DNA from 3 places in the Serratia odorifera genome. Region 2 is predicted to be linked to each of the others. Evidence: predicted binding sites of a transcription regulator. Region 2 holds the regulator's gene; each other region holds the start of a gene.

Region 1 (10,184 bases), on a different contig from region 2:
TTCATACGCCATTTCGGCAGTGCCGGGAATATAGGCACCGGTGCTGACACCCAGGTTGTCCTGCTCGGTACGGAACACCGACAGTGAGGCCGTCAGGCGACTGTTATGCCAATCGCCCTTAATCCCCGCTTCGTAGTTCTTGCCGGTGGTCGGGTCAAGATAGTTGCGGTTGGCATCGCGAACCGTTTGCGGCTGGAAGATTTCGGTGTAGCTGATATAGGCCGAATAGGTGTCGTTAATGTCGTAGATCAGCCCGGCATAGGGCGTCACCGCGTCTTTGCTGCTGGTGGCGGTGGTACCGTTGGCGCGCCAGTCGGTATAACGCGCGCCAACAATCAGCGACAGCGGATCGGCCAGCGAGAAACGCACCGCACCGTAGAATGACTTTTGTCGCAGCGTATCATCGGCGTACACCACCCACGGTGACCAACTGCCCTGCGTGACGTTGCCGTCCCAGTTGTTATAGTTGCCGACGTCGGCCGTGGACAGCATCGACTGTGAGTTGAAGTAATAGTTGTTCTGCTTGCTGTAGCTGCCGCCGGCCACCAATTCATGCTGGCGGCCGAACAGCTCAAACGGTCCGCTGGCATAAGCGTCCAGCGAGTCGAGTTTGCGCGTGCCCTTGTTCCAGCCACCGTAGGCCATCACCCCGTCGCCGGTGATTTTATCCGGGTAACCCGAGGCATACATCAGTTTGGAATCAAAGGTGGTTTTGGCGTGGGTTGCATTCACGCGCGCCTGCCAGCCGTTGTCAAAACGCTGCGTCAGATCGGCAAAAATCTTGTTCGACTCCTTGTCCGAATACGCCCAGTCCGGCGCCGGGTTGAAACTGCGATCGTAGTGAGTCCGGCTGCCGTCGCTGTACCAGGTCGGTAAACCGCCCCAGGTCGGGTTGCTGGTGTGGCTCTGCTGGTATTCCCATCCCAGCGATAATTTGGTCGAGTCGGTCAGATCGGCATCCAGTACGGTATACAGAAATTTTTTGCGGTTGCCGTAACGGTCCAGCCAACCATCGCCATCCTGATAACCAGCCACCGCCCGCCCACGCACGCTACCGTCGGCGTTGAGCGGCGTGCTGACGTCACCGACGTAACGCTGCTTGTTCCAGCGACCGTAGCTGGCGGACAGATTGCCGGTCAGCTCACGGCTGTCGGCATGTTTGCGCACCATATTAATCGCCGCAGACGGGTTGCCCGAGCCGGTCATCAGGCCGTTGGCGCCACGCACCACCTCGATGCGCTGATAAATTGCCGTATCACCGGCGGCGTCGCCAAAGTTCCACACTTCATCGACGGTGGTCGGAATATCGTCGTACAGATAATTGTTGATAAAGAAGCCGCGCGAAAAATAGGTCGAGCGTTCGGAATCGATATTGTTGGCGCTGATGCCGGTGGTGTTGCTCAGCACGTCGCCGATGGTTTGCAGATCCTGATCCTGCATGCGCTGCTGAGTGATCACGCTGACTGATTGTGGAATATCGCGTGGCGTCAGCGCCATTTTGGTACCGGCGCGAGTTACCGGCACCGCATAGTCCTGCTCCGGCAGCATACTGCCGTTGGCTGTAGCGTCGACGGTAATGGTGTCTTCACTTTCCGCTGCCATGACTACCGGCGTGGAACAACACGCTGCCACCAGTAACGCCAGACTGGAACGTGTAAAACCGCCGACGGCAGACGGCCGGAAGCCGCAGGCATGGTTTCCCCTGAGACGAGAAGCAACGAAGGACATGATGATTCCTCAATATAGTTTTTATTGTGCCAAGGTGCTCGCACCCCAGGCAGGCCACGAATACGTTTATTTGACGGCGCAGACATGCAAAAACAAATGAGAACTATACGCATTAGCTTTAATGGGGTAAACCGCTGTTTCAAAAAGTTCCAAGAAATTTCTTAATTGAGCGTGGGTCAAGGCGGGAGAAGGTAACGGCAGATGACGAAAAGGCGGAAAAAAAGGCGGAGATGACCGAGCGGCACTCTCCGCCAGCGTTCGCCAGGCAATCCCCCGGCGAACGCTAGTGCGGTATTTACTTGATACGGGCGTGCATTTCCTGCACCGAGGTCACCTGCTCGGTTGGATCGGCCTTCAGCGCCATGGCGGTGGCAAAACCGCCGTTCAGCGTGGTGTCGTAATGCACTTTATATTGCAGGGCGCTGCGGCGGATCAGTTTGGAATCCTCAATCGCCTGGCGGCCTGCGGTGGTGTTGACGATATAGGTGTACTCGCCATTCTTGATGCGATCCTGAATGTGCGGACGGCCCTCATGCACCTTGTTGACCAGGCGCGGGTTAATCCCCGCCTCACCCAACACCACCGCGGTGCCGTGGGTCGCATCCAGCTCAAAGCCCTGCTTCAGCAGGCTGGCGGCCAGATCGACCACTCGCGCCTTGTCGCCTTCGCGCACTGACAGCAGCGCACGGCCCTGTTTTTTCATGCCGGAGTTGCTGCCAAGCATCGCTTTGGAAAACGCTTCTGCAAAGGTGCGGCCAACGCCCATGACTTCGCCGGTGGAGCGCATTTCCGGCCCGAGAATCGGGTCAACGCCTGGGAATTTGTTGAACGGCAGCACCACTTCCTTCACCGAGTAGTACGGCGGGATCACTTCTTCCGTCACGCCCTGTTCGGCCAGGGTTTTGCCAGCCATCACGCGCGCCGCCACTTTCGCCAACGGCACGCCGGTGGCTTTCGAGACGAATGGCACGGTACGCGCCGCTCGCGGGTTGACTTCAATCAGGTAGACTTCATTATCCTTGACCGCAAACTGCACGTTCATCAAACCACGCACCTGCAGTTCAAACGCCAGTTTTTCCACCTGTTGGCGCATCACGTCCTGGATTTCCTTGCTCAGCGTATAGGCCGGCAGTGAACAGGCCGAGTCGCCGGAGTGAACGCCCGCCTGCTCGATGTGCTCCATAATACCGCCAATCAGCACGCGTTCGCCGTCGCAGATGGCGTCGACGTCCACTTCCACCGCGTCGTCCAGGAAACGGTCCAGCAATACCGGCGCGTCGTTGGAGACGCTGACCGCATTCTGGAAGTAGCGACGCAGATCGACCTCGTCGTAGACGATTTCCATCGCGCGGCCGCCCAGAACATAGGAAGGGCGCACCACCAGCGGATAGCCGATGCCGGCCGCCTTTTCTACCGCCTGGTCGATAGCGGTAACGGTGGCGTTGGCCGGCTGTTTCAGACCGAGACGGTTTACCGCCTGCTGGAAACGCTCGCGGTCTTCGGCGCGGTCAATCGCGTCCGGACTGGTACCGATAATCGGTACGCCGGCCGCTTCCAGCTCACGCGCCAGCTTCAGCGGAGTCTGGCCGCCGTATTGCACGATAACGCCCTTCGGCTGCTCGATGCGCACGATTTCCAGCACGTCTTCCAGCGTGACCGGCTCGAAGTACAGGCGGTCGGACGTGTCGTAATCGGTGGAAACGGTTTCCGGGTTACAGTTGACCATAATGGTTTCGTAACCGTCTTCGCGCAGCGCCAGCGAGGCGTGCACGCAGCAGTAATCGAATTCGATGCCCTGACCGATGCGGTTCGGGCCACCGCCCAGCACCATCACCTTCGGTCGGTCATGGGTCGGGTTGGATTCGCACTCTTCTTCATAGGTGGAATACATGTAAGCTGTGTCGGTAGAAAACTCCGCCGCACAGGTATCCACGCGCTTGTAAACCGGGTGCAGACCGTAACCGTGACGCAGTTTGCGCACGGCGCTCTCCGCTACGCCGGCCAGTTTGGCCAGGCGCGCATCGGCGAAGCCCTTACGCTTCAGGGTGCGCAGGAACTCCGGCGTCAGCCCGTTGATGCCGGACGCTGCCACCTGCTCTTCCAGACGTACCAGCTCTTCAATCTGCACCAGGAACCAACGGTCGATGTTGGTCAGGTTGAACACGCCATCGACAGACAGGCCTGCGCGGAAGGCATCGGCGATGTACCAGATGCGCTCGGCGCCGGCGTCTTTCAGTTCGCGGCGTATTTTGGTCAACGCTTCCGGATCGTCCAGGCTGACTTTCGGATCGAAACCGGTAGCACCCACTTCCAGCCCGCGCAGCGCCTTCTGCAATGATTCCTGCTGGGTACGGCCAATCGCCATGACTTCGCCGACCGACTTCATCTGGGTGGTCAAGCGGTCGTTGGCGCCGGCGAATTTTTCAAAGTTGAAACGTGGGATTTTGGTGACCACGTAGTCGATCGACGGCTCAAAGGAGGCCGGAGTGCGACCACCGGTGATGTCGTTCATCAGCTCGTCGAGGGTGTAACCCACCGCCAGCTTGGCGGCGATTTTGGCAATCGGGAAACCGGTCGCCTTCGACGCCAGCGCCGAGGAGCGTGACACACGCGGGTTCATTTCGATCACGATCAGGCGTCCGGTCTTCGGGTTCACCGAGAACTGCACGTTGGAACCGCCGGTTTCCACGCCGATTTCACGCAGTACCGCCATCGAGGCGTTACGCATGATCTGGTATTCTTTGTCGGTCAGGGTTTGCGCCGGCGCGACGGTGATCGAGTCGCCGGTGTGGATGCCCATGGCGTCGAAGTTTTCGATAGAACAGACGATGATGCAGTTGTCATTCTTGTCGCGCACCACTTCCATTTCATACTCTTTCCAACCGATCAGCGACTCATCGATCAGCAACTCTTTGGTCGGCGACAGATCCAGGCCGCGTTCGCAGATTTCCTCGAATTCTTCGCGGTTGTAGGCAATGCCGCCGCCGGTGCCGCCCATGGTGAAGGACGGACGAATAATGCACGGGAAGCCGACGTCGGCGGCCACTGCCAACGCTTCTTCCATGGTATGGGCAATACCGGAACGCGCGGTGTCCAGGCCGATTTTCTTCATTGCCACGTCAAAGCGGCGACGGTCTTCGGCCTTGTCGATAGCATCGGCGGTGGCGCCAATCATGGTCACGCCAAATTCCGCCAGCACGCCCTGACGCTCCAGTTCCAGCGCGCAGTTCAGCGCCGTCTGGCCGCCCATGGTCGGCAGTACTGCGTCCGGACGCTCTTTTTCGATGATTTTACGTACCACCTCCCAGTGGATCGGCTCAATGTAGGTCGCATCGGCCATTTCCGGGTCGGTCATGATGGTGGCCGGGTTGGAGTTAACCAGAATAACGCGGTAACCCTCTTCACGCAGCGCCTTGCAGGCCTGAGCGCCCGAATAGTCGAATTCGCACGCCTGGCCGATAACGATCGGGCCAGCGCCGAGGATCAGGATGCTTTTTATATCAGTACGTTTTGGCATTTTATCAAGGCTCCTGATTATTTGGCGTTGGAACGGTAAGTCTCAATCAGTTCGATGAAGTGATCGAACAGCGGGGCGGCATCGTGCGGGCCCGGGCTGGCTTCCGGGTGCCCCTGGAAGCTGAACGCCGCTTTGTCGGTACGATGAATACCCTGCACGGTGTGGTCGAACAGCGATTTGTGCGTCACGCGCAGATTGGCTGGCAGGTTGTTCTCGTCAACCGCAAAGCCGTGGTTCTGCGCGGTGATCATCACCGTATGGTTATCCAGATCTTTCACCGGATGGTTGCCGCCGTGGTGGCCGAGTTTCATCTTCACAGTTTGCGCACCGCTGGCCAGCGCCAGCAACTGGTGGCCAAGGCAGATGCCGAACACCGGGATGTCGGTGTCGAGGAATTGCTTGATGGCGTCGATGGCGTAATCACATGGTTCCGGATCGCCCGGACCGTTAGAGAGGAAAATGCCGTCTGGCGCCATTTTCAGCACCTCTGCCGCCGGGGTCTGCGCTGGCACTACCGTCAGGCGGCAGCCGCGATCCACCAGCATGCGCAGGATATTGCGCTTGACGCCGTAGTCATAGGCCACCACGTGGAACGGCAGCGCGGCCGCGTCTTTGGCTTCCGGCAGCTCGCCCTCAAGCGTCCAACTGCCCTGTTGCCAGGCGTAAGCTTCCTGGGTGGTCACTTCTTTTGCCAGATCCATTCCTTTCAGCCCTGGGAAGGCCTTGGCCTTTTCCAGCGCCAGCGCTGCGTCCGGCGCGTCGCCGGCAATGATGCAGCCGTTTTGCGCCCCCTTTTCACGCAGCAGACGCGTCAACTTGCGGGTATCGATATCGGCAATCGCCACAATGTTGTTGCGCTTCAGGTATTCCGACAGCCCTTCTTCACAGCGGTAGTTGCTGGCAATCAACGGGAGGTCGCGAATAACAAGGCCTTGAGCGTGAACAGCGGAGGATTCTGCGTCGGAAGCATTGGTGCCGACATTGCCGATATGGGGATAAGTAAGAGTAACGATCTGGCGGGAGTAGGAAGGATCGGTGAGGATTTCTTGATAGCCGGTCATCGACGTATTGAAGACCACTTCCCCCACTGCCGTACCTTCTGCCCCGATGGCCCGACCGTGGAATTGGGTTCCGTCTTCCAGAACCAATAGCGCTGACTTAATCAAAACACCCTCCGAGGAATAATCAATCACAATATTTGCATATTAATTCAGATATCGCGATCTAAATCAATGCAAAAACCGGCCTCAAGGCTAATTTTTGGCAAATTGGGCGCATTTTAATGATGGGTGCTCGGTTTGTCTACTCCAAGTGGCATTTTTCTAGTTATTTTTGCATATTTCACGCATTTCTTGCTATCTCAGCCATAAAAACACATGGAAACCCGCAATGGGTAAACGGTTGCGAGCCACAATGACAGAAAATCCGGCGCATCGCCACCTGACGGACGATAACCGGGCGTCAAAAAGGTTAACAAGCCAATAAAAATCCGAGTTAACCATTAAAAACACAAAAAAAATCAACCTATCGCGTCGAAATCGCTATTTTTCATGTTAAAAAAAAGGACAATAAAAATATTGTCCTATTATCATATCGTTATGATTAACTCACACACATCACGATGATGTTCGATAAATTATAACTGGTGCAAACCCAGCACGTCACGCATATCAAATAGACCATTTTGCCGATCTGACAGCCAACTTGCCGCACGAACCGCACCATTGGCAAATGTCATGCGACTGGAAGCCTTATGGGTAATTTCTACCCGTTCCCCGATGTCGGCAAACATGGCAGTGTGCTCACCGACGATATCCCCGGCGCGAATAGTGGCAAAACCGATGCTGTGCGGATCGCGTTCGCCGGTATGCCCTTCACGGGCATACACCGCACAGTCTTTCAGATCGCGGCCCAGCGCATCGGCGATGGCTTCGCCCATCGCCAGAGCGGTGCCCGAGGGTGCATCCACCTTATGGCGGTGATGTGCTTCAACAATTTCGATGTCGGTATAGTCGCCCATTACTTTGGCGGCCTTCTCGAGCAGTTTCAGCACCACATTGACGCCGACGCTGAAGTTGGCGGCAAACACGATGCCAATCTGCTGCGCGGCATCGCGAATAGCCGCTTTGCCAGCATCGTCAAAACCGGTGGTGCCAATCACCATCGCCTTGTGATGCTCGACGCAAAACGCCAGATGCGCCAGCGTGCCTTCCGGGCGGGTGAAATCGATCAGAATGTCGAAGTCATCCGCCACCTTTTGCAAACTCTCGCTCACGGTCACGCCCAGCGCGCCGATACCGGCCAGTTCGCCAGCATCGGTGCCCAGCAGGCTGGAGCCTGGACGCTCCAATGCCGCCCCCAGCACCACACCCTGTGCCTGCTGTACGGCCTGGATCAATTGACGTCCCATCCGGCCACCGGAACCCGCAATCGCAATGCGAATCTGTGAATCAGTCATGCTTTATCTCTCTTTTTGATTTGATGCCTATTCCATAGGCTATCGATTCAGGGTAACCGCCCCACCTTACCACTGCCAGAGGATTTAAATCATGATTAGAAAATTATGTTATCCCCGGTTTTTTATCAGTAACGCTATCAATGGCTGATAACTCAGCTCGCACGGCGTCAACCGCTGATTGTACATAATCATGCAATTTTGTCGCAGGGCATCACGCACCGATCCTCAGGGGGCCGGCGTGGCCAGACGGCTTTTGTCGGCAAAGGCTGCCGGCGCTTTGCCACTGAGCGTAAAAGCCGAAATACAGGTGAACAACAGCGCAATGCAGCCCAGGATCAGATAGGCCGTCTTAAAGCCATACGCCGCATACATCATACCGGCCGCGTATGACATGACGATCGCCGAAAGCTGCTTGAAAAAACAGAAACCGAACAGGTAGATCGAGGCCGACAGCTTGACGTCGAATTGCGTGGTGATGTACTTGAAAATACCGACCAGCAAAAACGGCACTTCAAACATATGCAAGGTTTTCAGCACGATCACTGCCGGCACCGAATCCGCAAAGGACGATCCGATGATCCGTAGCGACATGATGACTCCAGCGATCAACAAGGCATTCTTGCCGCCAATGCGGTTGATAATCAGCGGTGCGAAAAACATGATGAAGGCGTTGAGAAACTCCCCGAGGGTGGTGACATAGCCAAACGCCTGGGTGCCGGCATGACGATCCGCGAAGAACGAGGTGAAGAAGTTGGCGAACTGCTGATCGAATACGTCATAGACGCAGGCCACGCCAACGATATACAGCACCAGATACCAAAACTTGCGCATCTTCAGCAACTGCAAAGCGGATCGCAGGCTGACCGGGTTCTTGTTCAACGCCAACTGGTCTGCCACCGTCACGGTATGGCTTTTTTCTGGCCGGAACAGAAACAGCAGCAGCGCCAGGATCAGCGTGCAGCCCGACGCCAGCCAAAACGAAAATTGGTTATTGATGGTAAACATGTAGCCGACGATGGAAGCGCAAATCGCCCAGCCGATACAGCCAAACAGCCGCACCCGGCCATATTCGAAATGGCTGCGGCGGCTGACTTTTTCAACATAGGCTTCGATCGCCGGCGAACCGCCGCTGGCAACCAGTCCTAAATAGAGGCCGCACAGCAATGCGCCAAGCCAAAAATGCGTTTGCAGCAGTGGTGATATCACATAGATAAACAACGGCGCCAAAAACATCAGCAATATGATAATCATCCACAACAGATGTTTTTTCAGTCCAAATTTATCGGTGATCACGCCAAATACCGGTTGGCAAACCAGGGCAAAGAACGCAGTGATCGAAAACACCAGGCCGGTTTGCTGTTGGTCAAGATGATTGACGTCATGCAACCAGATGGGAAAGAAGGGCAGAATCGAACCAAGAATGAAAAAGTAGAAGAAGCAAAAACCGCTGAATATCCAGAAATTCTTGTTTTTTAGATAGAACATAGCTCGCCATCCCTTTTTGCAGGCGCGGGATCCGCGCCTGTGATGTTATTGGAGGAAGTGATGCGCAGGAGAGAACGGTTAGTGGTATGCCGGCAGCCAGTCGCCGTGAGCTTCGATCAAGGCATCGCACAGCTTGCGAATGTCATCGATGGATAATTCGGCCGAAGTATGTGGATCAAGCAACGCGGCATGGTAAATCGCCTCGCGTTTCTGGCTAACCGCCGCTTCGATGGTCAGCAATTGCGTATTGATGTTGGTGCGGTTAAGCGCCGCCAGTTGCTCCGGCAAGTTACCGACGTGACACGGTGTGACACCCTGCCCATCCACCAGGCAAGGCACCTCCACGCAGGCCTCATTGGGCAGGTTGGTGATCACCCCGCTATTGAGCACGTTGCCGCCGATCTTGTACGGCCGATCGGTTTCCATCGCCTCGATGATGTATGAGGCGTATTCATGGGTCCGCGTGTGGCTAAGGTGGCTATCATGGGTCAATGCCTGCTTTTGCTGCTCCCATTGGGCAATTTGCTCGACGCAGCGACGCGGATATTCATCCAGCGGAATATTGAACCGCTCTATCAGTTCCGGGTAGTTGCGCTTGATCCAGTAAGGCATATATTCGGCGTTATGTTCGGAAGACTCGGTCACGTAATAACCGAAGGTTTTCATGATCTCATGCCGCACCATATCATCGTGCTTGCCGTGCAGCGCGGCGGCGCGACGCTTGATTTCCGGATAGAGATCCTGACCGTGGCGACGGATATCCAACAGCCAGGCCATGTGGTTGATGCCCGCGATATGGAACTGCACGTCATCGCTCGGCATATCAACACTTTTCAACAGCGTCTCTGCGCATACCTGGACGCTGTGACACAGCCCTACGGTTTTCACGCCGGTATAACGCAGCATCGCGCCGGTCAGCGAGGCCATCGGATTGGTGTAGTTCAGCAACCAGGCGTCCGGGCAAACCTCTTCCATATCGCGCGCAAAGGAGAACAG
Region 2 (10,184 bases):
TTCACAGCGCGCCTGAGCCAGTTTTTGCTGTTCGGCGGAAATGGTCACACCCACTACCGAGACGCCGTAGTGCTTGGCGGCAAAGGCGGACAGACCGCCCCAGCCGCAGCCGATATCCAGCAGGCGCATGCCCGGCTGCAATTGCAGCTTTTCGCAGATAATACGCAATTTGCCTTCCTGCGCCTGTTCGAGCGTCGCCGCGTCTTTCCAGTAGCCGCAGGAATATTGCATATAGGGATCGAGCATCAGGGTAAATAAATCATTACCCAGATCGTAATGTTCCTTGCCGACAATCCAGGCACGTTTTTTGGATTGCAGATTGGTCAGCCGTGCAGCGGCAATGCGCAGCGTGTCTTTAAAATGGTGGGGGAGTTTCTTTTCCAGACCGGCGGCAACCACGCGGTGAAAGAAACAGTCCAGCCGTTCGCATTCCCACCAGCCGTCCATATAACTTTCACCCAGCCCCAGTGAACCTTCCTGCAGGACGCGCTTAAAAAACTCGGGGTTTTTAACCTGAATATCGAAAGGACGGGAGCCGTTTATTTCAATCCCCGCCATGCTGAGCATTTCATGGGCAATACGATACCATTGGTTATCCTGGATGCTCAGATCTTCTATACACGATGAACTCATAGCTTCTCCATCACCTTTCTTCTGACTTATGGCCCGTTGGGAAAAAGCTTAGCCAATTTCTGCGGGCATATACGTATCCCTACGACAAATTTCACCGCAAGGTTTGATATCCGACATGAACAGAGGAAAATTCCAAGAGAACCCTGATACCAAACGGCGTGGGGCAACTCATCAAAAAATAAACTGTGACGCCATACGCGTACACAACAAGTACGTGTAATAAAACGCTTTTAGCTATGGTATTTTTAAAGGTTATTTTTTGAGTATAGGCTTGCCGAGGCGCTTACTCAACTGTAAATCGCACTCGGCAAAAATATTCTTTAAGTGACTATTGCCAAAGGCAATTATGACGCGGAGTTAGCATGTTCACGCGGCGTTGACTGCGGTTGCTCGACCGTTTTGCCACGCTGTATCAGGTAGCCTATCGCAGCCAAGACCACGGTAGACACCATCACCGTTACCGTCGCCAATAGCGGTTGTGCGATAAATGCCGACACCAGCATACTGGCAACAAAGCATAAACCCAGTTGCAAGGTGTTTTGCAGTGCTGCCGCTTTACCGGTGCTTTCCGGGAACGGCGTCAACGCATTGGCCACCACGATCGGGTAGACAGCGCCGTTGACCAATGCCATCAGGCAGAACGGAATCAGCAGGGTGGTCAAGGTCGGCGTGGTCAGGGTGGCGACCAGATACAACGCCACCATACTGATGCCATACGCTATCAGCAGCCATGGCAGCAAGGTGTTGCCGTTAATGCGGTTTAGCGCGGTGCGGCAACCGAAGCCGCCGAGCAGGAAGGCCAGGGTCTGCGGCACGTAGCTCAGACCGATGTCATTAGGGCTGTAGCCCATGTTGCCAAGAATAAATGGCGAGCCGGTCAGCCAGGCAAAGAAGCCGGCTGAACAGGCGGCGAACACCATGACGTTACCGCCAAACACCGGCGACTTCAGCAGTTGCAGGAAGCCGATATCGTTGTTGTTGGCGGCGGCCGGCGCAAGGCGCGAACTGTCTTTGAGCAGCAGCGTTGGCACCAGCAGCAGGGCGCTGATCGCCAGCAGCACGGCAAAAATGGCGCGCCAGCCCATGTGATTCAGCAGCCAGGCTCCGAGCAACGGCGCCAGCGCTGGCGACAGCGCCACCAGCGGCATGATGGTAGCGAACACGCGATGGGCGGCGCCCTCGCGATAGCGATCGATAACGATCGCCTGCCAGGTGACCGCAGCGGAACAGACGCCGATCGCCTGAATAAAGCGCAATGACCACAGTTGCATCGCGTTATCGGCCCACAGCATGCCCAGACAGCCGATGCCAAATAGCGCCAGTCCCATCAGCAATACCGGCTTGCGGCCGAGACGATCGGAGAGTGGCCCCCAGAGTAATTGAGCAAAGGCAAAACCGGCCAGGAAGATACTGAGGCTGGCGCTGATGGCGCCGGCAGAAATCTGCAATTCTTGCTGCATGGCGCCAAAGGCGGGCAGGTACATATCGGTGGCCAGGTAGCCGAGCATGCTCAGCCCGGCGAGGTAAAACATAAATCCAAAGTTTCGCATGGTATTTCTCGTTGATGCTGTTGTGCAGGTTTTTTTTAGCGTCGCAAGTGTATCTGGCTGGATCTCTGCTTGTGAAACGGTAATATTTGCAAGCTGTTGTTAAAAAAATTGAAGGCAAAGCGATGTGGTCTGAATATTCCCTTGATGTGGTCGACGCCGTGGCGCGTACCGGCAGTTTCAGCGCGGCAGCGCAGGAACTGCATCGCGTGCCGTCAGCGGTGAGTTATACCGTACGTCAGTTGGAGCAGTGGCTGGCGGTGCCGCTGTTTGAACGGCGCCATCGCGACGTGGAGCTGACGCCTGCCGGCGCATTGTTTGTTCAGGAATCGCGCGCTGTCATCAAAAAAATGCTCGACACCCGTCGTCAGTGTCAGCAGGTGGCCAACGGCTGGCGCGGCCAGTTGAAGATCGCCGTCGATATCATCGTCAAACCACAGCGTAGCCGGCAACTGGTGCTGGATTTCTACCGTCATTTCCCGGACGTCGAGTTGCGGGTACAGCCGGAAGTGTTCAACGGCGTGTGGGATGCGCTGGTGGACGGGCGTGCCGATATGGCAATTGGCGCAACGCGCGCGGTGCCGACCGGTGGCGGCTTTGCCTTTCGCGACATGGGTTTTATGAACTGGCTGTGCGTGGTCAGCGCCAGCCATCCGCTGGCGGTTTTGCCCGGCCCGCTGGATGACGATCGGCTGCGGCCATTTCCCTCCCTGGTGCTGGAGGACACCTCACGCACCTTGCCCAAGCGCGTCACCTGGTCTTTGGATAACCAACGGCGGTTGCTGGTACCGGACTGGGTATCGGCGGTGGACTGTTTGCGTGATGGCTTGTGCGTCGGCATGGTGCCGGCACATCGCGTATTGCCGTTGATTGAGCAGGGGGAACTGGTGGCGTTGCAACTGCCTGAACCGTTCCCGCCCAGCGCCTGTTGCCTGACCTGGCAGCAGAACGCGCAGTCGCCGGCGATGGCGTGGTTGCTGGATTATCTCGGCGACAGTGAAACGCTGAATCAGGAATGGTTGAGCGAGGTGATATTGCCGGAGTAGCGCAATCGCGCCCCCCGGCCGGTGCTTTAGCGGCGGTAATCGACGAACGGGCCGTCGGCGACCGAGCGGCGTTCGATCAATTTGGGGTGGACTTCAATGACCTGCGATTCTTCGCGTTTGCTGATGATGCGATCCAGCAGCATGGTAAATGCCATTTCACCAAGACGCTCTTTTGGCTGATGGATAGTGGTCAGCGCCGGGGTGAAGTAACGCGCGTTGCGTACATTGTCATAACCGATCACTGAAATATCCTGCGGCACGCGCAACCCGAGCTCGTCGGCAGCGCAGATTGCGCCCATGGCCATAATGTCGCCGCCGCAGAACACGGCGGTCGGGCGCTGTTTTTGCGACAGGATCTGGTGCATGGCCTTATAACCGGACTCCGGCTCGAAGTCGCCCTGGACAATCCACTGGTCACGGATGTCGATATTGGCTTCCTGCAATGCCTTGAGGAAACCCTGATGACGGCCGCCGCCGGTGTTGCGCGACAGTTGCCCGGGAATGGCGCCGATGTCGCGGTGGCCACGTTCAATCAGATAACGGCCTGCCAGATAGCCACCTTCGAAGGCGTTGTCGATGATGGTGTCGGTGAAGTCACCGCGCGCGGCGCCCCAGTCCATCACCACCATCGGGATGTTGCGATAATCTTCCAGCATGCCGAGCAGTTGGTCAGGATATTCGGAGCACATCACCAGCAGGCCGTCGACGCGTTTTTGCGCCAGCATCGCCAGATAGGCGCGCTGTTTGTCCAGATTGTTATGCGAGTTGCACAGAATCAGCGTGTAGCCCTTGCTGTAACAGCTGTTTTCCACCGCTTCAATCACTTCAGCGAAATAGGGCGCTTCGCTGGAGGTTGCCAGCAGGCCAATGGATTTGGTGTGATTGACCTTCAAACTGCGAGCAACGGCGCTTGGGGAATAATGCAGCTCTTTAATGGCAGCCCAAACGGCCGCCTTGGTCTCTTCGGCGACGAAACGGGTCTTATTGATGACGTGCGAAACGGTGGTGGTGGAAACGCCCGCGCGTTTGGCCACATCTTTAATCGTTGCCATGTAAAGAATGACTCCTAAACCCACATGTATTTAGCATGTAAGCATGTTGTTAATCGTTTGCCTACGCAGATCCTTCTCCAGAGTCACGAAAACTTGGTTTTTAGTGTGGAAGTCGTCAGCCACTTGACCTGGAGGGACTCAATTGCCGGTGCGCAGCAGTGAACTGCGAATTTTGTCGCATATTGAGCAAAAGTGGAAGTGCTAATCAACATTATAAGCGTGGAATGATAACAAGATTTTATTGGGGAACTGTGGGAAAATGATTTGACGCACCAATACTGTGGATTTTATGCTTGGCGCAGATTATCTGATAAGGAGTTTTTGATGGATACCGATTTAAAAATGTCTTTGTTCACCACCCTGGGTGCATTGGCGATGATTATTGCCTTCAGCTTCACTGCCGCATTGAACTGAATCCTGACTTAATCAATAAAGGCGCAGCTCAATATGAACTGCGCCTTTTTATTTATTGCCGCGTATTGGCCAATTACGCCAGGTTTTCCGCTACGAACGCCCAGTTCACCAGCGCCCAGAAGTTTTCCAGATAGTTCGGCCGCGCATTGCGGTAGTCGATATAATAAGCGTGCTCCCACACGTCTACCGTCAGCAGCGGCTTGTCCTCGCCGGTCAGCGGGGTGGCTGCATTCGAGGTATTAACGATAGCCAGCGAACCGTCGCTTTTCTTTACCAGCCAGGTCCAGCCAGCGCCAAAATTGCCTACCGCTGATTGTGTGAACGCCTGCTTGAACTTATCGAAGCTACCGAAGGCCCGATTGATTGCTTCTGCCAGTTTACCGCTTGGCTCACCGCCGCCCTGTGGCGACAGGCAATGCCAGTAAAAGGTGTGGTTCCACACCTGCGCGGCGTTGTTGAAGATGCCGCCGCTGGCGGTTTTAACGATCTCTTCCAATGATTTTTCTTGAAACTCGCTGCCGTCGATCAGCGCATTCAGGTTAACCACATAAGCGTTGTGATGTTTACCATAGTGGTATTCCAGCGTTTCTGCCGAGATATGCGGTTCAAGCGCATCTTTGGCATACGGTAGAGCAGGTAGTGTAAACGACATTGCTTTCTCCTTCTTTTATATGGCGCCAATCTGGCGTTCCCATCCGGGGACTTTGGCGAACGAATCGCCAGTAACCACTCTTTTTTAGAGGTTATTAATGGTAGCAATTTCCCGACAGGAAAAGGAGTTAAAGCGTGCTAAATCGGGGCAAAAGAGTTATGGCAAGAGAGAAGGGAACGGCACGATGGCGGCCGGGCGAGGCCGCCATCGTCTTGTTGCGTCAGCGAATGGTTTTTGGCGTCATCACGCGGCGGGCACCGACGTAATGATTTTGCCAGTAATCATTATCAAGCTGGCTGATGCGGATTTCCTCCCCGGTGCGCGGCGACTGGATAAATTTGCCGTTGCCCAGATAAACCCCCACATGGTCAGCCGCGCCGCGGTTATTTATGCGAAAGAACACCAGGTCTCCGCTTTCGAGTTCGTTCTTCTTGATCGGCGCCGCATCCCGCAGGTGGAACATTTCATTGGCGGTGCGCGGCATCTTGATTTTCATCACGTCCTTATAGGCGTAATAAATCAGTCCACTACAATCAAAGCCGGTGCGTGGTGAAGTACCGCCCCAGCGGTAGGGTTTGCCCATCTGGTTCATCAGTTTGGCCATCGCGGTCTGTTTGGCGTGCTGATAACGTTTTTTATGCGCAGCGCTGAGTTTTAGCGGTTTTTCATCATGCAGCAGATTTTCGTTACGCAGCCGCTTGGTGGTGGCCAAACCCGCAGTGCGGTGGCGACCATAACCTTTTTTATAGCCTTTCTTCGGCGGCGTAACGCGAATTTTGGCAACCTGTGTGGTTTTACGCGACGATTTAATTCGACTGGTCTTCTTTGCCGTTTTTATGGTCGATGTTTTGCGGGTTTTTAACGCGGTCGTCTTTTGCGGTGTAGTGACTTTGGCTTTCTTGGCCGCCTTGAGCGCTTTCTTTTTCTTGCGATCGTCCAGGCGTGCTTCATTAACATGGGTTTTACGCTGCTCAGCGGCAACGCGAGCCTGTGGCGCGGCATGCGCCAGATTGAGAAACAGCTGTGTAAACAACAGCACAAAGAGCGTAATAATTAAACGCATGTTGACGTTACCAACCTTGGCCCCGAAACAAACTACGAAAGAATGACAGTATTCCCCAAATACGCCATATAAAACAGCGGAGAACCTATAAATAATAATCCATATTGTGAGAAAACGTTAATGGCATTTTTAATCAACGCAAAAAACGCTGCCGAATGGATGAAAAATGGTCTGCGACGCGACTGGCTGGGGATTAAAGCTGCAGCACTCGGCAAAATATATTAGTGAAATGGTCAGATTAAAAATGTTATTCTGAGTGTATGTTTGATCGAAATGGCGTTGCCGACGCTGCGCGGTCGGTGCTGGCAGAATGTCCTTGCAAAAGATGGCGTTTTTTTGCCAGCCGCCCAGCCGCTACAATAGCGGATGTGATGCATGTTGTAGCCCTGAGATGGCTTGAGGAAGCAATAAAATGACGACGATTGAAAAAGTTCAGCAACAAATCGCTGAGAACCCGATTCTGCTGTACATGAAGGGTTCACCAAAATTGCCAAGCTGCGGCTTCTCCGCTCAGGCCGTTCAGGCGTTGTCTGCCTGTGGCGAGCGTTTTGCCTACGTTGATATTCTGCAAAACCCCGACATCCGTGCCGAACTGCCGAAATACGCCAACTGGCCAACCTTCCCACAGCTGTGGGTGGACGGCGAACTGGTTGGCGGTTGCGATATCATCATCGAAATGTATCAGCGTGGTGAGTTGCAGCAGTTGATCAAGGAAACGGCAGAAAAATACAAAGAGCAGGAAGACCAGCAGCCATAACGGCGGTTTCCTGTAATGACAACGGGCGGCGTATATCACATACGCCGCCCGTTTTTTTATCGCTCAGTCAACGTTGCCGACGGCCAGCGGCCAGCCGCCGAGGCGTTTCCAGCGATTGACCAGCTCGCAGAACAGCAGGGCGGTTTGTTCGGTATCGTACAGTGCGGAGTGTGCCTGGCTGCTGTCAAACGCCATGCCGGCGGCGATACAGGCTTTGGCCAGCACGGTTTGCCCGAGCACCAGCCCGCTTAGCGCAGCGGTATCAAAGGTGGCAAACGGATGGAACGGATTGCGTTTCAATCCGGCGCGTTCTGCGGCGGCCATCAGGAAACTGTGATCGAAGTTGGCGTTGTGCGCCACGATAATCGCCCGGTTGCAGCCTTGATCTTTAATGCCCTTGCGCACAGCCTTGAAAATGGCGTGCAGCGCATCGTATTCGCTGACCGCACCGCGCAGCGGGTTATGCGGATCGATACCGTTGAAGGCCAGCGCTTCAGGTTGCAGGTTGGCGCCTTCGAACGGTTCAACGTGGAAATGCAGCGTTTCGTCCTGCTGCAGCCAGCCGTCCTGGTCCATTTTCAGCGTGACGGCGGCTATTTCCAGCAGCGCGTCGGTGCGGGCGTTGAAGCCGGCGGTTTCGATATCTATTACTACGGGATAAAACCCACGAAAACGACCACACAGGGCGTTAAGATCACTTTTTTCGGCCATCAGTTTCTTATCTTCATCGAATGCAGCGCGCATTATGACAAATTTTGTGCCGCCTTGCAGGCGGTTATCATTCCTGGATAAAAAAGGGCGCGGTAAGCGCCCTGAAACTCAGTTGCCGAGGCCGTGACCGGCGTGCTTGTTTTCGATCAGCTCGATTTTATAACCGTCTGGATCTTCAACGAAGGCGATGACCGTGGTGCCGCCTTTAACCGGGCCAGCTTCGCGGGTCACGTTGCCGCCGGCGTGGCGAATGTTGTCACAGGTGGCGGCAACGTCATCAACGCCCAGCGCCAGGTGGCCGAACGCGCTACCCATTTCGTAGCTGTCGACGCCCCAGTTATAGGTCAGTTCAATCACGGCGCCTTCGCTTTCATCGGTATAGCCGACAAACGCCAGCGAGTATTTGTATTCGGTATTTTCGCTGGTACGCAGCAAGCGCATGCCTAATACCTTGGTGTAGAAGTCGATGGAGCGTTGCAGATCGCCGACACGCAGCATGGTATGGAGTAAGCGCATAATTTCCTCTGATTGCAGGTTTTGCCGTGCTTGGCGGCAGATAGTGTGAAGCAAAAAACAGTATAGCGTTGTCGTATAAGGGAATTCAATGAGGGGGCCGGTATAACGACGTGGCGCATTGATTGGCGCGCGGTCGGCAGATTCACCGACCACGCGCGTGGTCACTTACAGCGTTGGGTAATCGGTATAACCTTGCGCACCGCCGCCGTAGAAGGTTTCCGGCTGCGGTTCATTCAGCGGCGCGTTCTGTTGCAGACGTTCCGCCAGATCCGGGTTGGCGATGTAGGCGCGGCCAAACGCCACCGCGTCGATAAAGCCTTTTTCGATCAGGGTTTCGGCTTTTTCGGCGCTGTAGGCACCGGCACCGACGATCACCCCTTTGAAGCGGGCGCGCACCGCATCGCGGAAGGCATCGGAATACGGTTTGCCGCCGGCCCAATCCGGTTCGGAAATATGCAGGAAGGCAATATTGCGCTTGTTCAGCTCTTCTACCAGGTACAATGCCGCTTCTTCCTGATCTTCGCCATTATCCAGCCCGTTGAACGGACCGAGCGGTGAAATGCGGATGCCGACGTGCTCGGCGCCCCATTCATTGATGCTGGCGTCAACCACTTCCAGCGTCAGGCGGGTACGGTTTTCGATGCTGCCGCCGTATTGGTCGGTACGCTGATTGGAGGCCGGCGCCATAAATTGATGCAGCAGATAGCCATGCGCCGCGTGCAGTTCAATGTAGTCGAAGCCGGCTTCGCGCGCATTGGCGGTGGCCTGGCGGAAGTCGTTGACGATGCCGGGGATCTCGGCGGTTTCCAGCGCGCGCGGCGTTGAAGTCGGCACGCGTACCCAGGCGCCGGTTTCGTCACGCACGGTAGTCCGGGTGTCGGCATTGATCGCCGAAGGCGCAACCGGCGCCTGTTGGCCAGGTTGCAGACTGTCGTGGGAAATGCGACCTACGTGCCACAACTGTACGGCGATATGGCCGTTTTTATCATGCACCGCCTGGGTAATTTTTTTCCACGCAGCGATCTGCTCCGGGGTGTGCAGCCCCGGCGCGCCGGCATAACCTTTCGCCTGGAAAGAAATTTGGGTCGCTTCGGTGATCACCAGACCAGCGCCGGCGCGTTGCGCATAGTACTCGGCCATCAGTGGGGTAGGAATATCACCCGGTTCAATGCTACGCAGACGAGTCAGCGGAGCCATAAATACGCGGTTTGGCAGCGTATTCGCGCCAACCTGGATCGGGGTGAATAATTTTTCAATCTTCATAATGCATCCTATTTAATAGACCGGTCGACTAGTTATTGGCTAATAAAAACGCAGGTTAAAAAACATTTACTGTTACGGGATGGTGATTAAGGCTGCGGCGGGCGCAGCAATAACTCGATGCTTTCCAGTGCGCTGGTCAACGGCGCGACCGAACGGCGGATCTTGGCGCGTAACGACGCCCCAAGCCACAGCGCGTACAGGGTTTCGGCGGTGGTGGCCGGGCTCATGGCTACCGCCAGCGAACCTTCGGCGATGCCGCGCTCAATGGCGTTCTGCAAGCGGCCAATGACCTGTGCGCTGCCGATTTCCAACGCGTGACGCATCGGTTCCGACAGATCGCTGACCTCGGCGGACAGTTTCACCGCCAGGCAGGAGTTATGGCACTCGCTGCGGCAATGGTAGCTAATTGCCTGTGCGTAATAGCTCAACAGCTGGTGGCGCGCATCGCTGTTGTTATCGGCAAACAGCGCCTGCATTTCCACATCGTAATGTTCAAAATAGCGTTGCAGCATCGCTTCGCCGAAGGCTTC
Region 3 (10,184 bases), on a different contig from region 2:
CGTGTCGTATGTGATCCCGCAGCGGGTGATTGATCGTCCGCCGTCCGCCGAGCTGGCGCCGGATCAGGTCGATCAGGACAGCCTGCCGCCTTATGATATTTTAGATGCCATTCTGGAAGGTTACGTCGAACGCGATATGTCGGTGGTCGATCTGGTCGCCGCCGGTTTCGATGAAGCGATCGTGCGCAAAGTGATCCGCCTGGTGGACATCAACGAATACAAGCGTCGTCAGGCCGCCGTCGGGCCGCGCATCACCGCCCGGAACTTCGGCAAGGATCGTCGCTATCCGATCACCTCCGGCTTTGGCCGCAAAAATTGGTAATTGAAGCGCCTATTCACTAGGCGTCATTGTCGCCGTCAGTTTGGGTACGGGCAGCGCGCAGGGCCACAGCGTACAGGCAGTACGTGAGACGTCCGAGCACTGCCCTGGCGCAAAATGACCAGAAAACAGCCTAGTGGATAGGCGCGAGGAAACGAGATGAAAAAGATCGACGCTATTATCAAGCCGTTCAAACTGGATGACGTGCGTGAAGCGCTGGCTGAAGTCGGCATTACCGGCATGACCGTGACCGAAGTTAAAGGCTTTGGCCGGCAGAAGGGGCATACCGAACTGTATCGCGGCGCGGAATATATGGTCGACTTCCTGCCCAAGGTGAAAATCGAGATTGTGGTGGCCGACGATATTGTCGATACCTGCGTTGAAACCATCATGCAAACTGCGCAGACCGGCAAAATTGGCGACGGCAAGATCTTCGTGTTTGACGTGGCGCGGGTGGTGCGTATCCGTACCGGCGAGCAGGACGAAGAGGCCATTTAAGTCACCCCTTCCGGCATAAAAAAACGGGCCACGTCGGCCCGTTTTTTATTGTATTGCGCGGTAGTTACAGCACCTTGTGCGGGCCGAAGCATTCATAGTGAATGCGCTCGACGTTAACGCCCATTGCCAGTAACTGTTGCGCGACAAATTGCATAAACGCCACCGGGCCGCAGAAGTAGTAATGCATCAACGGGTTATCGAGCGAAGCGCGAACGGTGCCAAGATCCATCAGGCCGCGTGATTGGTAATCACGGCCTTCAACGTCGTTCTCGCTCGGTTGGCTATACCACACATGCCGACTCAGCTTCGGCATCCGTGTTGCAAGGTCGGCAACCTCGTCGGCAAAAGCGTGGACGCGGCCGTTTTCCGCCGCGTGTAGCCAATGTATCTCAGCCTGGTGCTGATTGTTGTACAACGCGTTAAGCATGCCAAGCATCGGCGTTTGGCCAACGCCGCCGGAAATCAGCGCCACCGGCGTCGACGGTGAAACGTCGAGGAAGAAGTCGCCGTGCGGCGGTGCTATCTCAATCACATCGCCTTCTTTTGCCTGCTGATGCAGGAAGTTGGACACGATGCCGTGCTGTTCGCGTTTTACCGCGATGCGATAAAATTCGCCGTTAGGGGCGGCGGTCAGTGAATACTGACGTATTTCCTGGTGTTCAATGCTGTGGTGGTTGATATACACCGCCAGATATTGGCCCGGCTTGAAGTCAACCACGCGGCCACCGTCGACCGGCGCCAGAATAAAACTGCTGATTGCCTCACTCTGTGGCTGTTTTTTCACGATGCGGAAAGCGCGGCGATCGCGCCAGCCGCCGTCTCCGGTAGCACTTTCCTGATAAATCTGGCCTTCACGCTGGATAAATACGTTGGCCAATACGCCGTAAGCCTTACCCCATGCGTCCAGCACTTCCTGTCCCGGGCTGAACATTTCGTCCAGCGTTGCCAACAGATGTGTCCCGACAATCTGATACTGTTCTGGCTGAATGTTGAAGCTGGCGTGTTTTTGCGCAATACGCTCAACCGCAGGCAGCAGCGCCGCCAGATTTTCAATATTGCCGGCATAGGCGCAGATGGCATCAAACAGCGCCTGGCGCTGATCGCCGTTGCGCTGGTTGCTCATATTGAAGATATCCTTCAGCTCAGGGTTATGGGCGAACATGCGATCGTAGAAATGCGCGGTCAGCTTTGGCCCGGTGGCGGCGAGCAGGGGGATGGTGGACTTTACGGTGGCGATGGTTTGGCTATCCAGCATGGTGGCACTCCTTTGTGCTATGTTCCGATTTTATATAATGATGCATTTTAAATGCATCTTATAAGGTTGCGTCAGGCTTGTAAATACCCGCTTTTTTGTTATGTGTTTGTTAATCACCGATCGGCTTCACAGAACATGAAAAAAACGCATTGGCGGCATGAGGAAATGTCCGTTGAATAACGGGCGCATTTGGTGGATCAAAGCCTTGTCGCAGCTAAAGCCAATCGTTTGCGTAAAAACCTCTGTCAAGACCTATCTTCGACAGGTGAAAACAGTTTACACTGTTGCCCAGAACCCAAACGGGTAGTTATTTGGTGATTTTTTAGTTAGCGGGATTCAAGTCAGGAGAAGCCGGATGTTAAAGCGTGAAATGAACATTGCCGATTACGATGCCGAACTGTGGCGCGCAATGGAGCAAGAAGTGGTGCGTCAGGAAGAGCACATCGAGCTGATTGCCTCTGAGAACTACACCAGCCCGCGCGTCATGCAGGCTCAGGGTTCCCAGTTGACCAACAAATACGCTGAAGGCTACCCGGGCAAGCGTTACTACGGCGGCTGCGAATACGTCGATATCGTTGAACAACTGGCTATCGATCGCGCCAAGCAGCTGTTCGGTGCGGATTATGCCAACGTTCAGCCGCACTCCGGTTCTCAGGCCAACTTTGCTGTCTACACCGCGCTGCTGCAGCCGGGCGACACCATTCTGGGCATGAACCTGGCGCACGGCGGCCACCTGACCCACGGCTCTCCGGTCAACCTGTCCGGCAAACTGTATAACGTCGTGCCTTACGGCATCGACGAAAAAGGCCAAATCGACTATGACGATCTGGCCAAGCAGGCACAGACGCACAAACCGAAGATGATCATCGGCGGTTTCTCCGCCTATTCTGGCGTGGTCGACTGGGCAAAAATGCGTGAAATTGCTGACAGCATCGGCGCTTACCTGTTCGTTGACATGGCGCACGTGGCCGGTCTGATCGCCGCTGGCGTCTACCCGAACCCGGTGCCGCACGCGCATATCGTTACCACCACCACGCACAAGACGCTGGCTGGCCCGCGTGGCGGCCTGATCCTGGCGAAAGGCGGCGACGAAGATCTGTACAAGAAACTGAACTCCGCGGTGTTCCCGGGTGGGCAGGGCGGCCCGCTGATGCACGTGATCGCCGGCAAGGCCGTCGCGCTGAAAGAAGCCATGGAGCCCGAGTTCAAGGTTTACCAGCAGCAGGTGGCCAACAACGCCAAGGCGATGGTCGAAGTGTTCCTGGAGCGCGGCTACAAAGTGGTTTCCGGCGGCACCCACAACCACCTGTTCCTGCTGGATCTGGTGGAGAAAAACCTGACCGGTAAAGAAGCGGACGCAGCCCTCGGCCGCGCCAATATTACCGTTAACAAGAACAGCGTGCCAAACGATCCGAAGAGCCCGTTCGTGACCTCCGGTATTCGTATCGGTACGCCGGCGGTAACCCGTCGCGGCTTCAAGGAAGCGGAAGTTCGCGAGCTGGCGGGTTGGATGTGCGACGTGTTGGACAACATCAACGACGAAGCCACTATCGAACGCACCAAACAGAAAGTCCTGGATATCTGCGCCCGCCTGCCGGTTTACGCATAAGTTCCATTGGGATGAACCAAACCCGCTGCGGCGGGTTTTTTTACGCCGATATCCGGCAAAGTGTGAACTGATCGACACTATGGTTCGGTGGATATGAATCATGATTGCTAGCCGATGTGAGCTCTGTCAAAGTATCGCCCACACACCGGAGGGAACATGGTTTTGCAATCAACGCGTTGGCTGTCTCTCAGCTATTTCACCTATTTCTTTTCTTATGGCATTTTCCTGCCGTTCTGGGGCGTTTGGTTAAAAGGCGAAGGGCTGGAACCCGATACCATCGGCATGTTGCTGGGGGCCGGACTGGTAGCACGTTTTCTTGGCAGTTTACTGATCGCTCCACGGGTTAAAGATCCGTCGAATCTGGTTACCGCATTACGCATCCTGGCGTTGTTGACGCTGGCCTTTGCGGTCGGCTTTTGTTTTGGCAATGGCTGGGGCTGGCTAATGCTGGTGATCGCCGGTTTTAACCTGTTTTTCTCGCCGCTGGTACCGCTGACTGACGCATTAGCCGCCACCTGGCAAAAACAGATTTCCATGGATTATGGGCGAGTGCGCCTATGGGGCTCACTGGCGTTCGTCATTGGTTCGGCGCTCACCGGGCAACTGGTGTCGGCCTGGGGTCATAATGCCATCCTGTTCAGCCTGATTTTCAGCCTGATGGCGATGCTGCTTGGCATGTTGCTCAAACCCAGCGTCATGCCGCAAGGCGAGGCGCGCGCGCATGAGGTGCCTCACCGTTCCTGGCGTGAACTGCTCAGCGAAGGGCCGGTCTGGCGTTTTTTGCTGTGCGTCACCCTGTTGCAGGGGGCGCATGCCGGTTATTACAGTTTTGCCTCCATATACTGGCAGGAAGCCGGCTATTCAGCCTCTGCCATCGGCTACTTCTGGTCGTTGGGGGTGGTGGCAGAAGTGATTATTTTTGCCAGCAGCAATATCCTGTTCCGCCGTTGGAACGCCCGCAATCTGCTGTTGCTGTCTGCCTGCTGCGGCATACTGCGCTGGGGGTTGATGGCCTCGACCACTGAGCTTAGCTGGCTGCTGCTGGTGCAGGTGTTGCACTGTGGCACCTTTACCGTCTGTCATCTGGCGGCGATGCGTTTCATTGCCGCGCGCAAGGGAGCGGAGGTGATCCGGCTGCAAGCGGTTTATTCCGCGCTGGCGATGGGCGGTGGTATTGCGGTGATGACGGTGATTGCCGGTTTCCTGTTCGAACATCTGCAAGCCGGGGTGTTCTGGGTGATGGCGGCGATCGTGGTGCCGGCGTTGTTTATCCGCCCACCGGCCGCCGCGGTCAGCCATTCGCTAAGGTGATTCCAACAATGCGCGGATAGTTTTGCGCTGTCCGCGTTCCAGCGGTAAGACGGTGTGGATTAGCGGTGGTTGCGCCGCATGCGGCAGGGTGGCGTAGGGGGTTATGACCAGCGCCACGCCCTGCGGCGCGCCGGAATCGTGAAACTCGCTTAGCGACAGATACTTGATATTTAACGGTAATAATGTCAATTCGCGGATCTGGTACTCCAGCGCCTCTTCCAACTGCGGATCGTCCAGCGTCAGCAGCAGCACCTGTTTCTCTTGCAATGCGTTGCCTTGCATCAGCCATGCACCGAAGCTGATGGCTACCAGACCGGCCTCCTCGCGCGAAAAATGAATGTCGTATTCCTGTTCGAACGGCGCCATCGCTTCCAGCGTAGTGCGCATCAGGCGTGGGTATTTACGCACCACCTCGTCCAGCAGCATATTGTCGATGCCGATAGCAAACTGACAGCGTTCGACGGCGGGCGCCAGATGGGCAAACAGATGGCTGATCAGATCTTTTTTGCTGCTGAAGTTCATGCCGGAAAGCTGCTGAAAACGCTCCACCATCTGCTCAATGGCGCGCATCAGGCGTAAATCTTCCGCGGAATCGCTGCTTTCGTAACTGTGGTTCTTTAACATGGTAAACAGCAACACCAGAAAATCCTGCTCGCTGTCATCCGGCGGAGCGGCAGACAGCGCCACCAGCGTCTGTGATAATGCGTTTGCGGCCTGAGATTCTGCTTTCTGATGCAGCCAGGCACGTTGGCGATCGTTGAACTTTGGGTGGCGCTGGCAGGCGCTTTCCCACAGGCAGTAGCAAAGGTAGTGCTGCAAGAATTGGCGATCTCGGGCGTCGAGTTCACGAGCAAGCCAGCGGCTGCAGTCATCAATGCCGCGCTGCAAACCCGTGGACAACTTGGCATCGGCCCCCAGCGCATGCAGCAACGGCGGGCTGAACGCGCTCTCGACAAACTGCGGACAGCAACGTAGCGCACGCCGCAGCCAGTGAATCAGGCACAGGCGCTTATTCAGCGTGCTTCCCATAATCTGGTAGCCATCGTCGGGGTTGCCAGCGATGTCCAAATGGTGGAAACGCTGGATTTCGCTGGCGACCTCGGCTATATCTTGCCGGGTAATGGGGAGCTCGACGCCGTTGATTTGGCTGAGGGTCTCCAGTTTTACTGTGGGCAGCGGTGCGTACAGCATCAAGAGCAGTTGGCAGCGCCGTTGTTGACCGGAGAGCTCAGGCACAGGAGAGGTGTCCAGGCTCATATCACCTTCTAGCAGGTAACGTTAAAATTATGCCTAAGCATAGCAAAAGGCATTACCGTGACGTGGACAGTACGCCTGCTTTTACTTCGGCTTACAACTTTCGTCACAGTTATTATGCCGTTGAGCGGAAATTTTGCGCCAGGTTGTGTTACTTTATAACAATAATGAGTGTCGCTTAATGCTAAAACTACGAAATCTGCTGGCTGGTTTGACGGTGTTGTACAGCGTGACAGCCACCGCCCATCCGCACAGCTTTATTGATATGAACACCACCTTTATTGCCAAGGATCGTCAATTGGTCGGTTTGAGAATGGTGTGGGTTATGGATGAGATCACCTCGGCGGATCTGCTGTACGACGCGGGCAATGCCAAAAGCGATTCGGTGACCTGGAAGAAACTGGCGGCTGAAGTAATGGCCAACGTGCTCGGGCAGCATTATTTCACCGACATCTATCGTGACGGCAAGCCGGTAAAATACGTGAATTTGCCAACGGAATATCACCTTTCGCGCCGTGGCCATAATGCGGTGCTGGAATTTGTACTGCCGTTGGCACAAGCGCAGCCGCTGGCGGGCAAACCGTTTGACATCGCCACCTACGATCCGACCTTCTTTGTTGATATGAGTTATAAAAATCAATCTGCTATCCATCTGCCGCCGGATATGGCGCAGCAATGTCAATTCAAACTGATGACGCCGAAGCCGGATGCGTCGCTGCAGGCGTATGCGCTGTCGCTCGATAAAAATGATTCTCCGGGAGAAGACATGCAACTCGGTCAGCAGTTCGCACAACGGATTACCCTGCAATGTCAATGAATCTCGGCAGCGCCGCCGGCCGCCGGCGTCACTGGGCCTTCAGCCTGTGGCCGCTACTGCTGTTTAGCGTCTTGTTTGCGCTTGGCGCACGGCTGGTGTGGCATTATTGGCCGCAAATTCTGCTGCAGAGCGTGGTGTGGCAAAAAACGCTGAATCAGCACATGGCCGGCCTGTTGCAACAGGTTAACGCCGCGCCGCAGCAGGCCGGCATGGCGCTGGTGCTGTTCAGCCTCGGTTACGGCGTGCTGCATGCCCTTGGCCCCGGTCATGGCAAAGTGGTGATCTCCACCTATCTGGCGACACACCCGGCGCGACTGAAAAGCAGCCTGCGGTTAACCTTTGCCGCTTCGCTGGTGCAAGGGCTGGTGGCGATTGGTCTGGTCACGCTGGTGTTGGGAGTGCTGGCGCTGTCGTCACGCCAGTTGCATCAAAGCAGTTTCTGGTTGGAAAAGGGCAGCTATCTGCTGGTGGCGCTGCTTGGCGTTCTGTTGAGCTGGCGTGCGCTGCGGCGTCTGTTTACTGCGATCCGCGCGTTGCGCCCGGTGCCGGCGATGCGTATTCGCGCCGTGCAGCCGTTGCCGGCCGATCACCTGCACAGCGCCGAATGCGGTTGCGGCCATCGTCATTTGCCGAGCGACAGTGAATTGCAGGCCGGCGGCGGCTGGCGTACCCAGTTGGCGATCGTACTGGCGATGGGCATGCGGCCATGCTCCGGCGCGATATTGGTGCTGCTGTTTGCCAAAGTGATCGGGGTATTTTTCTGGGGCGTGCTTTCCGCGCTGGCGATGGCGCTGGGCACCTCGATAACCATTTCACTGCTGGCGTTGCTGGTGCATTACAGCCGTCGTCTGGCGGTGCGCATTAGCGGCACGCGCACGCCGGCCGCCTGGAGCGCGGTGGCGTGGGGAACCCTGGCACTGGCCGGTGGGTTGATTCTGCTGTTTGCCGGCATTCTGTTGTACGCCAGCGCGGTGCCGGAATTCGGCAGCGGCGTGCACCCCTTCTCCCGTTAACGGGCATAAAAAAAGCGCTGCAACAGCAGCGCTTCAATAGTCAAAGCAGGCTCAGACGTGCTGAGCTCATCGGGCGATATTAACGTTTCAGTGCTTCGCTCAATTCTTCACGCATGCTGGACAGCATGGCTTTCACTACGCGCGGATTGCCGGCAACGACGTTGCCGGAGCTGAAGTGGTTATGACCGCCAACGAAGTCGGTGACCAAACCGCCGGATTCACGCACCAGCAGTTCGCCAGCAGCGAAGTCCCACGGCTTCAGGCCGATTTCGAAGAAACCGTCAACGCGGCCGGCAGCCACGTAAGCCAGATCCAGTGCGGCAGAACCGGTACGACGGAAATCCGCACACTGGGTGAACAGTTTGCCGACGACGTTGATGTAAGGGGTCGCGTGTTGCTTGAGTTTGAACGGGAAACCGGTCGCCAGGATAGTGCCATTCAGGTCTTTGGCATTGGTGCCACGCAGGCGGAAACCGTTGAGCTGAGCGCCCTGGCCGCGAGTCGCGGTGAACAGTTCGTTGCGCATTGGATCGTAAACCACCGCCACTTCGGTGCGGCCTTTGATGCGCACGGCAATGGAAACGGAGAAATGCGGGAAACGTTTGATGAAGTTTGAAGTGCCATCCAGTGGATCGATCACCCATTGTACATCCTGATCTTCGCCGACCAGCTCACCGCGTTCTTCGCTGATGATAGTGTGTTGCGGGTAAGACTTGCGAATAACGTCAATGATCAGATGCTCTGCATCACGATCGACGTTGGTGACGAAATCGTTAGTCCCTTTCTGGCTCGCTTCAACGGCGTCCGGGGTCTCGTAGTTTTTGGCAATCAGGTTACCGGCCTTGCGCGCAGCGCGCACGGCGATAGTCAGCATCGGATGCATGGGTATCTTCCAACTAGGATGTTAAAGAACAGGAAACGGCGCGGAGTATAGCAGGTGTTCGGCAAAATACCTAATGTCCTTCATCCTGTGTTAAGATGCTACGATTTTCCGCTACGCTCAGAGTTTGTATGCTGCACAATATTCGCATTGTTCTGGTAGAAACCTCTCATACCGGCAACATGGGCTCGACCGCCAGAGCCATGAAAACCATGGGCCTGACCAACCTTTATCTGGTCAATCCGCTGGTAAAACCCGATTCGCAGGCCATTGCGCTGGCCGCCGGCGCCAGTGACGTCATTGGTAATGCCACCATCGTCGATACCTTTGATGAAGCCATTGCCGGCTGCAGTCTGGTGGTCGGCACCAGCGCACGTTCACGTACGCTACCCTGGCCGATGCTGGAACCGCGTGAATGCGGCGTGCGTGCGGTGCAGGAGGGCGAACAGGCGCCGGTGGCGCTGGTCTTCGGCCGCGAACGCGTGGGTCTGACCAACGACGAACTGCAAAAATGCCATTATCATGTCGCTATCCCGGCCAATCCGGATTACAGCTCGCTGAACCTGGCGATGGCGGTTCAGATCCTGGCGTACGACGTGCGCGTGGCGTACCTCGAACGTCAGCAGGCAGACGCGCCGCCGGCGCCGCAAGAAGCGGCTTATCCGCTGGTAGACGACCTTGAGCGTTTTTATCAGCATCTGGAACAAACGCTGTCGACCACCGGCTTTATCCGCCCAACGCATCCAGGGCAGGTCATGAGTCGGCTGCGCCGCCTGTTTACCCGCGCGCGCCCGGAAGCGCAGGAGCTGAATATTCTGCGCGGCATGCTGACGTCGATCGATAAGCAGATCAAGTAGCAGGGTAATTATTGCGACGCTGTGGACAGGCAACGCGGCAATAGCATTATTAATCCGTGGGATATAACATGCATTCAAGATGCATTTGTTATAAATCGGTACAAATAATGCTAATACTTGAGTAAATTACTCGGTTAAATAGTTGACTGATTTACTCGGGAATGTCAGACTTTCGGCCATGTTTCACCAACAGGTAACCACTTAGCTATGAGACTGACATCCAAAGGCCGTTATGCCGTAACCGCTATGCTCGACGTGGCATTGCATTCTCAGGAAGGGCCCGTTCCTCTGGCGGATATTTCAGAACGTCAGGGTATTTCGCTCTCTTATCTGGAACAATTGTTCTCCCGTCTGCGCAAGAATGGCCTGGT

Evidence for each region. Region 2 encodes PurR, which represses purine synthesis genes. Its sites were predicted from a motif close to CANGCAAACGTTTGCNTG; they were not measured.
Region 1: the regulator PurR is predicted to act here: its motif matches at 6,636-6,653, upstream of carA (glutamine-hydrolyzing carbamoyl-phosphate synthase small subunit).
Region 3: the regulator PurR is predicted to act here: its motif matches at 2,290-2,307, upstream of glyA (serine hydroxymethyltransferase).

The regions. Positions count from the first base shown of each region.
Region 1 is NZ_JBGMUT010000004.1:164,042-174,225, reverse strand. Features, by position in the region: gene fhuE (ferric-rhodotorulic acid/ferric-coprogen receptor FhuE) at 1-1,728, opposite strand, end outside; gene carB (carbamoyl-phosphate synthase large subunit) at 2,024-5,245, opposite strand; gene carA (glutamine-hydrolyzing carbamoyl-phosphate synthase small subunit) at 5,263-6,411, opposite strand; gene dapB (4-hydroxy-tetrahydrodipicolinate reductase) at 6,882-7,703, opposite strand; gene ACCC84_RS13300 (MFS transporter) at 7,929-9,188, opposite strand; gene ACCC84_RS13295 (alpha-glucosidase/alpha-galactosidase) at 9,267-10,184, opposite strand, start outside.
Region 2 is NZ_JBGMUT010000001.1:834,702-844,885, forward strand. Features, by position in the region: gene cfa (cyclopropane fatty acyl phospholipid synthase) at 1-633, opposite strand, end outside; gene punC (purine nucleoside transporter PunC) at 978-2,183, opposite strand; gene punR (DNA-binding transcriptional activator PunR) at 2,306-3,226, shown strand; gene purR (HTH-type transcriptional repressor PurR) at 3,253-4,278, opposite strand; gene cydH (cytochrome bd-I oxidase subunit CydH) at 4,603-4,692, shown strand; gene sodB (superoxide dismutase [Fe]) at 4,766-5,344, opposite strand; gene ACCC84_RS03970 (C40 family peptidase) at 5,565-6,407, opposite strand; gene ACCC84_RS03975 (Grx4 family monothiol glutaredoxin) at 6,820-7,164, shown strand; gene rnt (ribonuclease T) at 7,228-7,908, opposite strand; gene gloA (lactoylglutathione lyase) at 7,984-8,391, opposite strand; gene ACCC84_RS03990 (alkene reductase) at 8,557-9,654, opposite strand; gene ACCC84_RS03995 (TetR/AcrR family transcriptional regulator) at 9,741-10,184, opposite strand, start outside.
Region 3 is NZ_JBGMUT010000007.1:47,104-57,287, forward strand. Features, by position in the region: gene ACCC84_RS16880 (NAD+ synthase) at 1-322, shown strand, start outside; gene glnB (nitrogen regulatory protein P-II) at 479-817, shown strand; gene hmpA (NO-inducible flavohemoprotein) at 882-2,072, opposite strand; gene glyA (serine hydroxymethyltransferase) at 2,428-3,681, shown strand; gene ACCC84_RS16900 (3-phenylpropionate MFS transporter) at 3,838-4,992, shown strand; gene csiE (stationary phase inducible protein CsiE) at 4,984-6,249, opposite strand; gene ACCC84_RS16910 (DUF1007 family protein) at 6,428-7,063, shown strand; gene ACCC84_RS16915 (nickel/cobalt transporter) at 7,054-8,076, shown strand; gene suhB (inositol-1-monophosphatase) at 8,156-8,959, opposite strand; gene trmJ (tRNA (cytosine(32)/uridine(32)-2'-O)-methyltransferase TrmJ) at 9,088-9,813, shown strand; gene iscR (Fe-S cluster assembly transcriptional regulator IscR) at 10,021-10,184, shown strand, end outside.